DNA from 3 places in the Jeotgalibacillus marinus genome. Region 2 is predicted to be linked to each of the others. Evidence: predicted binding sites of a transcription regulator. Region 2 holds the regulator's gene; each other region holds the start of a gene.
The links. Region 2 encodes LexA, which represses DNA repair genes until DNA is damaged. Its sites were predicted from a motif close to CGAACATATGTTCG; they were not measured.
Positions count from the first base shown of each region.

Region 1 (4,296 bases), on a different contig from region 2:
CACTTCTCGTCGTGCCTTGTCCACCATTTCCTCGATTCGTGCCGGATGAATACGACCATCCTGTACGAGTTTTTCAAGCGCGATACGTGCTGTTTCACGTCGAATCGGATCGAATCCAGAAAGAATGACAGCTTCTGGCGTATCATCAATGATAAGATCAATTCCTGTTAACGTTTCAAGTGTACGGATGTTACGCCCTTCACGACCAATGATACGACCTTTCATCTCATCATTCGGCAAATTCACGACAGAAACAGTTGTCTCCGCTACGTGATCAGCCGCACATCGTTGAATCGCAAGCGAAAGTACTTCACGTGCTTTCTTCTCGGATTCTTCTTTTGCACGATTTTCCTGTTCCTTCACCATGATCGCTATATCTTGAGCAAGTTCTTTTTCCACCTGATCAAGGATAATGCTCTTCGCTTCTTCACGGGTCAAGCTGGAAATACGTTCAAGTTCAAGGTCTTGCTGTCGAACCATCTCGTCCACTTTGCTTTCCATCATTTCAATATGTTGTTGTCGTTCATGCAAGGAATGATCCTTGCGCTCAAGCAATGATTCGCGTTTCTCCATCGAATCATCTTTGCGATCGAAGTTTTCTTCTCGCTGCATTAAACGATTTTCTTGCTTTTGTAATTCGTTTCTTCGCTCACGAATTTCCGCTTCAATCTCTGAACGAAGCTTATGATTCTCATCTTTAGCTTCTAGTAGCGCTTCTTTCTTAAGTGCTTCTGCCTCACGTTTACCATTTGTAATGATTTGTTCTACAGAGCCTTTCGCGCCACCGATTTTCGCATCCATCATGAATTTATGAATCAAATAACCAACAAACACACCGACGATAATGCCAAGCAAAATGGAGATGATATCAAATAGTCCCATCGTATTCACCTCCCCTTGCTATTCAAATGTTTCAGATCCTGCCTTTTGTCGGCTAGTATAAAAAAGTACTATACAAGGCCAGGCAATTTAACTAGTCAAACGAATAAAATTGTAAAATATACAATTTTAATTTTAAGTCTGTGAATTTTTCTTGTCAAGGGTATTACAGAATATTCGAAGCAACCTTTATTTTACTGGATTTATACAAAAAAGCAAAGAGGAATTAGACTCTTTGCTTTTTCTATCAATTTAATAGTGATAAAAATAGATTTTTACTGATCATTTAATTTTAATTCTGCACCGTCTTCTGGAGCATCATGATCAATGTCCATACCGTGGTACTCACGAATTTTCATCATGATTTCTTGACGAGTTTCAGGGTTTTCTTTTAAAAATTGCTTCGAGTTTTCACGACCTTGTCCTAATCGGTCGCCATTATAAGAATACCAAGATCCACTTTTTTGAATAATGTCCACATCAGCACCTAAGTCGATAATTTCTCCTTCTCTTGAAATGCCTTCTCCGTACATAATGTCGACTTCGGCAATACGAAAAGGTGGAGCAACTTTATTTTTGACGATTTTAATACGCGTTTTATTTCCGACCATTTCATTTCCTTGCTTCAATGTTTCTGCACGTCTCACATCTAGACGGATCGACGAATAGAACTTTAATGCACGTCCACCTGGTGTCGTTTCAGGGCTCCCGAACATGACACCTACTTTTTCACGAATCTGGTTGATGAAAATCGCGATGGTGTTCGATTTACTAATCGCACCTGATAGTTTTCGAAGTGCTTGAGACATTAATCGAGCTTGTAGACCAACGTGAGTATCTCCCATTTCTCCTTCAATTTCTGCTTTTGGAACTAGCGCTGCAACAGAATCGACAACAATAATTTCAACTGCACCGCTTCGAACAAGCGCTTCAGCAATTTCAAGTGCTTGCTCCCCTGTATCTGGTTGGGATAGTAGTAACTCATCGATATTAACTCCTAGTTTGCTAGCGTACACAGGATCGAGCGCGTGCTCCGCATCGATAAACGCTGCTTGACCGCCATTTGCTTGAACTTCTGCAATGGCGTGAAGCGAGACAGTTGTTTTACCCGAACTTTCTGGTCCATATATTTCAAGCACACGACCGCGTGGATATCCGCCTATTCCAAGCGCTGCATCCAATGCGATAGATCCACTGGATACAGTTGAAATATTTCTATCAGTCTTTTCCCCCAACTTCATAATAGACCCTTTACCAAATTGCTTTTCAATCTGTTTTAGCGCCATATCGAGGGCTGCTTGACGTTCACTCACAAAAATTCCTCCTTTTATCTAAGGTACCAATCTTTATCTGAGAGGTATCTCATAACCTAACTATACTATACTCTTTTTTAAATCATTTAACAAGCAAAAAGCGAACATTTATTCGGTTTTTTTACCGATCAAAAATAGAGTCATTTTCACCTTTTCTCTAAAGAAGTCATTCGGTTTTCAATTCGATTTCAGAACCGATTTTGTTCTTTTCACTTTATTTATTTTTTTAGGCTCTGTTAAACAATAATGTTGATAATCGTTTAAAATCAAAGAACCCCAGTTGGAAGTCCTTTTTCTCGTTTTTTTATTCAAACATTAAAATTTTAGGGTCTTTTCCATCACAGTGAACAAGCATAGCGTGTAATTGTCCCCTGTGATGATAAACGTGTGCTAAGATTTCTAACAACCATTCATATCTTGTGTATGTCAAACCCCAATGTGAACTAGTTTCTGTAAGAAGTTCTTCTTCAGATAAATTCATATAATTATTTTTAAGTGCTTCAAAATTGACAAGCAAACCATCTTTTATCGAATCTAAGGTTTTATAAGATACTCCAGAATAAAAGTCTTCCATTTCTTCTTGGGTTGCTTCTTTTGAAATACGCCAATCAGCTTCGCAAATCACTGCAATATGTTCTAACAACTCTCCGATAGAATGTTTATTAGATGTAGGTGTTTTTTTAAAATCTTCTTCCTTCATTTTGCCAATCATTTCAATAACTGTTTTTACGGCTACTTCAATTTGGTGTAATGCGCTTTTACAATTCATATGTACCCCCTTGTGACGCTCTATTGTTTTCATTCCAACTTTGACTGAATACTTACCAAAGCGAACAACATTATTCGAATGGAAGTGAGTGCAAGTCTACCCATCTTTAGTTTTTCAATTTCTTAAATAATTTCCTTCAACGCCCGATACCACTCACTCTCGTCCTTTTACCTTATTATAGAACAACTGTTCGTTTTATTCAAATATAAACAGTGCTATTTAACAGAACCTTTTTTAAAAAGAAACATCCTCTTCACATTTAAGAAGAGGATGTTTCTTTTTCTAATAATCGAATAAGCTGAAAAAATCCGTGCTTAACTGTACGAATACGATTGTAATTGCGTTCTCCTGTCAGTTTAAGCGAAATAGCAAATGGCTCTCGATCGCTAAAAGAAAGGCCAATCCAAACCGTACCAGGTGGCTGTCCCTCAAGCGGCTCTGGTCCTGCGACACCTGTAAAGCTAATGCCAATATCAGATTTAAGGCGCGTTCGAATACGTGAAGCAAGCTCAATCGCACAGGCTTCACTTACCGCACCATGGGTATCTAAGATGTCTTGTGGGACACCCACAAGATGATGTTTTACTTTATTCGTATAACACACAACGCCACCGAGTAAAGTAGAACCAGCACCAGGGACAGAAGCGATTTGAGAAGCGAATAAACCTGCAGTCAAGCTTTCCGCAACCGCAATCGTCTTTTGTTGTTCTTTTAAAAGTGAAACTGCTTTGAGAAGCAATGTTTCATCATTTTTCCCATACACATACTCACCAACAACGTCGTTAATAAGCTGTTCGGTGTGATCAAGCATTGAAATGGCTTCCTTTTTATTTTCGTGTTTTGCGGAAAGACGCAACATAACTTCACCATCTGAAGCCAAAGGAGCGATTGTAGGGTTATGTTGCGCGTCAATCAGTTCTTCAATACGTGACTCAAGCTCTGCTTCTCCAATGCCAAAAAAACGCAACACACGAGATCGAACAGGCTTACCGCCCCCAAATATTGTTAACAGCTTTGGCACGACATCGTTTTGGAACATCGGCTTCATTTCACGTGGAGGTCCCGGCAACAACACAAACACCGTTTGGTTATGTGTGACAAGCATTCCAGGTGCCATGCCGTGATGGTTGATAAATACATCACTGCCATTCAAAACAAGTGCTTGTTTTCGATTATTCTCAGTCATCACACGATTTGCACTAACAAAGAATTGTTCGATTGCCTGAAGGGATGGTCCATGTGACACTAATTCTAGCTGAAGATGCTGTGCGATCGTTTCTTTTGTTAGATCATCTTTTGTCGGGCCTAATCCACCTGTTAAAATCACAAGGTCTG
Region 1 is NZ_JBFMIA010000003.1:57,787-62,082, forward strand. It holds gene rny (ribonuclease Y) at 1-882, opposite strand, end outside; gene recA (recombinase RecA) at 1,155-2,192, opposite strand; gene AB1471_RS05410 (DinB family protein) at 2,497-2,961, opposite strand; gene AB1471_RS05420 (competence/damage-inducible protein A) at 3,221-4,296, opposite strand, start outside.
Region 1: the regulator LexA is predicted to act here: its motif matches at 2,294-2,307, upstream of recA (recombinase RecA).

Region 2 (4,296 bases):
GGAAGGTCCTGTACGTTTCATAGGGGTGCCGAATATTGATAATACTGGAAACTCAATGATACTGAAGGTTGATTTTACCGGTTTTTTGAAAGTCATGCACCGCATTTTGCTTATTGTTCTTTTTAGCGTGTTAGTTATTGGCAGTCTGCTTATTTTGCTTGTATCGCATTACATTGTTGAACCGGTGAAAAAACTGACAAGCGCAGCAAAAGAAATGGCGAAGGGGAATTTATCCTTTCGACTTAAACATAGAAGGAAAGATGAGATCGGGGAATTGATGGACAGCTTTAATCATATGGCAAGTGAAATTCAGAAAGTTGATAAAATGCGTGAAGACTTTGTCAGTAATGTTTCCCATGAAATTCAGAGTCCCATTACGTCGATTCGTGGTTTTACACGTGCAATTAGGGATGGAGTCATTCCCGTGGAACATCAAAAGGAGCACCTTGATATTATTTATCAGGAAACATTAAGACTTTCAAAGCTCAGTGACCATTTGCTTCGGCTTGCTTCGCTTGATTCAGAAAATCATCCTTTTCATCCGGTTGAGTATCGGTTAGATGAACAGCTGCGTAGAATAATTCTCGTGACTGAACCGTTATGGATTAAAAAAAATCTTGACATTGAACTTGATCTGCTAGCTTGCCGTGTTATGGTCGATCGTGATTTATTTGAACATGTTTGGCAAAATTTGATTACGAATGCTATTAAATACTCAGGTGATAACAATCGGATTGTTGTTCAAATGGAAAACACTGGTCTAGCTGTTCTCGTTCATATAATGGATACCGGAAGAGGAATTCCCAAAGAAGATTTGCCGTATGTATTTGACCGATTTTATATGGTCGATAAAGCAAGAAGCCGTTCAGGTGGAGGAAATGGGCTTGGGCTGTCAATTGTAAAAAAGATTATCGAACTCCATGGCTGCAAAATAGACGTCAAAAGTGAGGAATGGAAAGGGACTTGTTTTACGGTTTCCATTCCTCTATAGATAGAGACTATCAAAAAGAGTAATAATCATTATGACAAAAGGTTACGGTACGGAAGTTTTATGGGGAGAGGTTGGTTAAGAGTGATGCGTCTAATTCGACGGTTAACCATATATTTTCCTGCCAATATTGGACAAAACATTTAATTCAACTTATATACAATATACTATTTGATGAAAAATTTGTTGATAAAAATAAATATAACAATATTTATTCTATATTGTGAATTCTGATTGCAACCAAAACCTATTGTTTCATGCTATTTAGACGAGAAGTTAAATTTTATGCATTTTACACAAGCCGTAAGTTAGAAGGATTTTGGGGGACTTGAAATTAGAAAGAGCCCTCTTGGTTTGATGAGGGTGTCAATACATGAACGAATTGACCCCTATTTTGATATCTAGGAGGACCCCATGATTCTAAATTGAAGGCAAGGCTACCAGTTATACGTCCACTTAATGAACTTGACGGTAAACGCCAATGACTTTACCTAGAATGCTAACGCTTTTTAAGATGATAGGTGCCATCGTTGAGTTCTCAGGCTGTAATCGAACATGGGTATGTTCTTTAAAGAATCGTTTGACTGTTGCTTCATTTTCTTCAGTCATGGCTACAACGATATCTCCATTGTTCGCCGATTGCTGTTGCTTCACAATGACATAATCGCCATTAAGAATTCCAGCTTCAATCATAGAATCACCCATGATCTCTAGCATAAAGACTGTGTCATCAGAAGAAGCTAGGCGTTCTGGAAGTGGAAAATACTCCTCCACATTTTCGATCGCGGTAATCGGTGAACCTGCAGTTACCTTACCAACAATAGGGACGTTTACAACACTTTGTGTAGGAATGCTATCTTCATCCAAGTTTAGAATTTCAATCGCTCTTGGTTTCGTTGGGTCACGGCGAATCAAGCCTTTGCTTTCCAGACGGGCTAGGTGACCATGAACGGTTGAGCTTGAAGCTAGTCCAACTGCCATTCCGATTTCACGAACTGAAGGTGGATAACCCTTATCGCGAACTTCGCGTTTAATGAATTCAAGAATATCAAGTTGCCTATTAGATAATTTTTTCATGGGAGCACCTCTCTTTTTGACTATCGAATTCTTATGTAATTATAGCATGAATTTTTTAAAAATACAAACATAAGTTCGAATTTTTAGCTTGATACAAAACGGATGTTCGGTATATAATATTAGCAATAATTGCGAACGTATATTCGTCATAGTCGTTTCAATATAGCTACTTTATGAAAAGATTCCTATGTTATTCTATTTATTGTTGTACATTTGCTTTTTGACTTTATCTAACTTTTTTTACGGATGATCGTGAGAACAGTTATCTACAAATAGTAGTGTAAGAATGGCACTTTCGATGAATTTATAAATGGATAATCTCTGAGAACAAGTTATTATCTATTCTATCAGTATAAGGAGAAAAGCTTATGTTGCCGACCTCTACTAAAGTTCAATTTATCTAGGATGGGATTCAGCGGGCTTCCGAAAAATAATAGTAGTAGTTTAGAGGTGTTAGAATGAACGTCGTAATCTATTGTCGCGTGAGTACAGATAAAAAATCCCAAGAAACGTCACTCGAACGTCAAGAAGAAGAACTGAGGGCATTAGCCCATCGAAATCAATTTAAGATAGTTGATACAATACGGGAGCAAGGAAGTGGATTTGATTTAGATCGTGATGGGGTTTTCGCATTACTTGAAACAGTACGAAGAGAAGAAGTGAATGGAATACTTATTCAAGATGAAACGCGTATTGGAAGAGGGAATGCTAAAATTGCGCTGATTCACACTTTAATGAAGGAAGATATCCGAATTTTCTCTGTTAGCCACGATGGTGAACTGGAGCTATCAGAATCAGATTCAATGATTCTACAGATTGTTAGTATGGTAGAAGAACACCAACGGAAAATTCATAATTTGAAAATCAAGAGAGGAATGAAACGTGCGGTTGAACGTGGATTTCGTCCCGAGAAAAACTTAAAAGATCGTGGGAACAAAGAAGGACGTGACAAAATCGTCGTGCCAATCGATGAAATTCTCCGATTGCGCAGAAATGGGTTAACCTTTCATGAAATTGCCGCTACGTTACGTGGTTTAGGTCATGATGTTTCCAAAGCAACAGTACATAGACGTTTTCGCGAATACATGGACAGGCAAATCGATACATAAAAAGCACATTTCTTGTCAGAGCAACACATTTTTAGTACGATACAATGTATTATAAACGTTGTAGTAGTTCTAGAAAGGGTGTTTTATATGTTATCAAATAAAAAAATGTCACGTATAAATGAATTATCGGCTAAAGCTAAAAGAGAAGGGTTATCAAAGGAAGAAACCGTTGAACAGCAAACCCTTCGCCAAGAATACTTGTCTGCCTTTCGTGGTTCAATGAAGCAAACTATTGAAAATGTTCGCGTCTTAGATCCAGAAGGTAAGGATGTCACACCAACGAAGCTTAAAGAAGTTCAAAAACGTAATCGCATGCATTAAACCTTTCGTACTTATATCGTGACAAAAATGCCATTCAACTGGCTTTTTTGTCGTGTATGGAAAAAAATTTTAGTTAATTATTTTGTAAGCGTTATCGTGTAGAGATGAATGCGGTTTTTTCCCAAGTGTGATTTATCCCAACAATGTCTAAGAAAAGGAATTTTATCGAGTTGTTTGTACATCTCTGCTTTTTTGCGTACAATAGATACGTATAATGATGATAGAGAGGATGTTTTGTATGTTTACATCAACGGATGATTTAGCGATTAGTACAGTACGCACACTTTCAATTGATGCGATTGACAAAGCCAATTCAGGCCACCCAGGTCTTCCAATGGGGGCTGCGCCATTTGCTTATACACTATGGACTCGTTTTATGAATCATAATCCGAAAAATCCAGATTGGTTTAACCGGGACCGCTTTGTCTTATCAGCTGGTCATGGATCAATGCTATTGTATAGCTTACTACACCTTTCAGGGTATGACTTACCAATGGAAGAAATTAAAAACTTTCGTCAATGGGGATCAAAAACCCCTGGACACCCTGAGTACAAACATACGGTTGGAGTAGAAGCGACAACTGGTCCACTTGGGCAAGGTCTTGGTATGGCTGTAGGGATGGCAATGGCAGAGCGTCATTTGTCAGCGAAATTCAATCGCGGAGAGCATAATGTGGTTGATCACTATACATATACACTATGTGGAGATGGCGACTTGATGGAAGGTGTTTCTTCTGAAGCAGCATCTTTGGCTGGTCACTTGAAATTGGACAAGCTTGTTGTGCTTTATGATTCTAACGA
Region 2 is NZ_JBFMIA010000011.1:11,846-16,141, forward strand. It holds gene AB1471_RS11865 (sensor histidine kinase) at 1-991, shown strand, start outside; gene lexA (transcriptional repressor LexA) at 1,445-2,065, opposite strand; gene AB1471_RS11875 (YneB family resolvase-like protein) at 2,524-3,174, shown strand; gene AB1471_RS11880 (DUF896 domain-containing protein) at 3,262-3,495, shown strand; gene tkt (transketolase) at 3,734-4,296, shown strand, end outside.

Region 3 (4,296 bases), on a different contig from region 2:
CGAAATGGTATACTGATACAAATATTCTAGCCGGATTTGAGTGGGGAAGTATTGAATTTGGTTTGCCGGTAGCGATTATTGCAGTGGTTATTGCTGCAGTATGGCAAATGACTGGTTTCTCATTAGCGATGTATTTAGCAGGGTTACGCGGGATTCCAGATGAATTACGAGAAGCAGCACGAATGGACGGGGCGAGCGAATTTCAGGTTTATCGTAAAGTCGTTCTACCGATGCTGATGCCAATTACGGTCAGTGTCATTATTATTATGGCCCATATTTCGTTGAAGATATTTGATTTAATTTATGCAATGACAGGATCAGGTGCGAATTTTGTAACCGATGTTCCTGGGGTGTATATGTTCGAAACGACATTCAGAGGAAATTACTATGCGAATGGTGCTGCTATAGCAATTATCATGTTACTTTTAGTGGCAGTATTTATTGTTCCATATTTATGGAGTAGTAGAAAGGGTGATAACTGATGGCGTCGTTTAGTATTGGAAAAGCATTCAAATATTTTATTTTAATCTTTTTCGCAGTAATCTTTTTAATGCCTGTTTATGTAATTCTAGTTACAAGTTTAAAGCCAATAGATGAAGTGTCACTTGCAACTATGTGGGCCTTGCCAACTTCAATCGATTTTAGCTCTTATGCGGAAGCTTTTTCGAATTTAGCTCCGAATTTTATGAATAGCATTTACTTGGTTATCCCTGCCACATTATTATCTGCTTTATTGGGTGCGATGAATGGTTATGTTTTGTCAAAATGGCGATTTAAAGGCTCTGACATAATATTTACGTTCATTTTATTTGGGATGTTTATTCCATATCAAAGTATTTTAATTCCAGTCATTCAGTTTTTACGTTTGATTGAATTGTACAATACAATACCAGGTTTAATTCTCGTACACGTCGTATATGGCTTGCCAATTACTACATTGATGTTTCGAAACTTTTATGCGAATATTCCTGATTCAATGATCGAATCGGCCAAAATAGATGGGGCAGGCTTTTTTGGGATATTTAGACATATTATTATTCCTCTTTCGATCACTGGTTTTGTCGTTGTGGCGATTTGGCAGTTTACGAACATATGGAATGAGTTCTTATTTGCTGTCACGATCACAACCTCTGACAAACAACCGATTATGGTAGCCTTACAGAATCTATCCGGAAGTCAGATCGTACAATGGAATGTACAAATGGCGGGGGCGCTCATTGCAGCATTGCCGACATTGCTTGTTTACATATTCTTAGGGAAGTATTTTGTACGAGGTCTTTTGGCGGGGTCTGTTAAGGGGTAGGTTAGAAAATGATTGATTAGTCTTTAATGAAAGCTATTATCCAGGTTTAGTACGTTAACCTGGATAATAGATATTTGGAAAGTTAGTGGAAACCCCTCAACCCTATCACCCCTAAATCAGGGAACCAGATGACAAGCCAGTTCAGTCAGTCAAAAACCCATACACAACATCATGAAGCCAGTCATCGAGCGTACCTTCTTCTCCTGAGTGGTACCGTTCGAATATTTCCTCTACTAATGTATCCATATCTTGTTGCGAAATCGGTTCGTTGCTAGTTCTTCCGTATTGTGCCATCACTCTTGTGATCCCTTTTTTAACCCATCTTTTTTCCATTGCCATCCTCGCTTTTTAGTTTCTAAAATAAGTATAGGGTCTAATGAACGAATAATTCAATTAGGTATGTTAAAGAACGGGTAGGTGAGGTGCGATTTGTTTTAGTCACCGTAGGAATTTATTTATTACTCGTCAGGGCCGATTTATTCTCCATCAGTACGTTTCTTCGGTTTCACCATTAAATGCCACTTGTCTTTTCACATATTCGCTGATAATATAAGAACAAACGTTCTGGTGGTGAGGTGTATGATTGATTATGGAACAATGCCCAAGCATCAAATTTTGTGCGTGGATATGCGAAGTTTTTATGCTAGCTGTACCGCCGTTGAGTTGGGGCAGGATCCGCTGACGTGCCGAATCGCTATTGTTGGAGATGAAAAACAAAAGGGGAGTGTTATCCTAGCTGCCTCACCGCGATTAAAAAAAGAATTTGGAATTCGAACAGGTTCGAGGTTACATGAGCTTCCAAGTGATGAGCGGATTGAGCTTCGTGAACCGAATATGAAGCAATATTTACGTATTTCAACTGAAATTACAAAGCTGTTCCATCGCTATGTACCGAAAGAATCCATTCATATTTACAGTGTGGATGAAAGTTTTTTGAAAATTGATGGCACAAATGGATTATGGGGAGATGCGTGGGAAGTAGCACGTCACATTACCGATGATATGACGCGGGAATTTGGTTTATCGTGTGCCGTTGGCATAGGACCGAATATGCTGATGTCTAAACTGTGTTTGGACATTGAAGCGAAGCGTAAAGGGATTGCGGAGTGGAAATACGACGAAGTCAAAACGAAGCTTTGGCCGATTTCGCCGTTGTCAACGATGTGGGGAATCGGTAGAAGAATGGAAAAACGTTTGAACCGCATGGGGATTTTTTCAGTGGGGGATTTGGCGCAACACAGTCTCGAACGTCTTGAGGGCGAATTTGGCGTGATGGGCAACCAGCTCTATCACCATGCGCATGGCATTGATTTATCGGAAATTGGTGCGCCGATTATGGATGGACAAATTAGTTTTGGGAGAAGTCAAATTTTACTTCGAGATTATACAGAGTTGCATGAAATTGAGCATGTCCTTTTGGAAATGTGTGAAGAGGTAGCAAGAAGAACACGTCAACACCATTTAGCAGCGCGTACCTTGCATCTAGGTGTTGGCTATAGTCATCTGGCAACTGCCGATTCATTTCATCGCTCGCGTTCGCTACACGAACCAACAGCGATCACGATGGAGCTTTACCGATTATGTCTTGAGCTACTTCGCGAAAACCTGCAGCCACAGCCGGTCAGGAAAATTTCGATTTCGTTGACGAATCTTGTGCCTGATCACTCCTTGCAAATGGATTTATTTAATCCAAACCGAGATCGTCAACATAAGCTCGGTTACACGATGGATGCAGTGCGCGAACGCTATGGTTCAGCCTCATTGCTAAGGGCCATCTCCTATACGAAAGCAGGAACATCAAGAAGAAGAGCCACACTCATTGGTGGACACAAATCAACAGAGAGGAAGGTTTAGAGGATGCTACGCGATCGAGGAACGATTAAATGGACGTCCATGATGTTGCCGGAGCACGTCAAAATGATACGAAACTGGGCAGAAAGTGATCAATACGAGCAGCAGGCGGATATGGATGAACAGCAAATGGAAGAGTGGAACAACGTATTGGTGCTTGCTTTAGAGGAAAAAGTGAAGATCAACATGACCTATCATGACGGAAACTTGTATGTGAAGTGCTCTGGATATGTGAGGAAAATTGATCCATTTACGCAAACGCTCGAGCTGCTTGAGAAAACCGGGAAGACGCGTTTCATCAAACTATCTGCGGTACGGTCTGTTGAGCGTACTTAATTGAAAAACTCCCAGCCACATCGACTGGGAGTATGTACATATATTATTTTTCAGCCAACGCTTTTTCTGCGCGAACACAAGAATCGAACTTTCCTTTATGCGCAGCGTCACAAAATGGCATGTTTTGTGAGAGACCGCAACGGCATAATGAGAATGTAGGTTTTGTAGTGAAGCGATTGCCATCTACATCAACGAGTTCAACGTTACCTGTTACACGTAATGAGCCGTTATCCATGACCTTAATTTGTACCTTATCCATTTTAATTCCTCCCATTCTTACTATCCTTGATCCTACTGGAACTTTCTTTAAAAAGCAAGATGCGCTAATAATCTAAACGTCCGTGCTATACTATGATCCACAAGGAGGAACGACATAATGCAAATTACGATAACCGAAATAGCGAAAGAGAAAATTCTTGAAAAAATAAATGGTAAGGGTGGTTTTTTGAAACTAAAATATGATACAGAAGGAACAGGCTGTGTCATGAATGGTGTCCCGATTTTATGGTATGTTGATGAAGTGATTGAGGAAGAAGATGTAGTCATCGAGACGAACAACATGCAGGTTTTAGTAGAAAAATCAAAAATGGTTTTTTACGATAAAGAATTGAAAATTGATTACTCTGAGCAATCAGGAATGTTCCAGTTGAAAAGCCCTAGTCAAACGATCAACGGACGGATGTCATTTAAAAATAAATAAGAAAAACGCTGTACTGTGATCACCGATATACGGTGGTCCAACAGCACAGCGCCCAGTTATACGTCGTTTTCCTCTAGAAAATCATCCACGCATTGACTATACTTTC
Region 3 is NZ_JBFMIA010000001.1:102,945-107,240, reverse strand. It holds gene AB1471_RS00590 (carbohydrate ABC transporter permease) at 1-482, shown strand, start outside; gene AB1471_RS00585 (carbohydrate ABC transporter permease) at 482-1,303, shown strand; gene AB1471_RS00580 (YqzH family protein) at 1,445-1,636, opposite strand; gene AB1471_RS00575 (Y-family DNA polymerase) at 1,883-3,157, shown strand; gene AB1471_RS00570 (YolD-like family protein) at 3,161-3,490, shown strand; gene AB1471_RS00565 (CDGSH iron-sulfur domain-containing protein) at 3,534-3,749, opposite strand; gene AB1471_RS00560 (iron-sulfur cluster biosynthesis family protein) at 3,867-4,190, shown strand; gene AB1471_RS00555 (alpha/beta hydrolase) at 4,247-4,296, opposite strand, start outside.
Region 3: the regulator LexA is predicted to act here: its motif matches at 1,856-1,869, upstream of AB1471_RS00575 (Y-family DNA polymerase).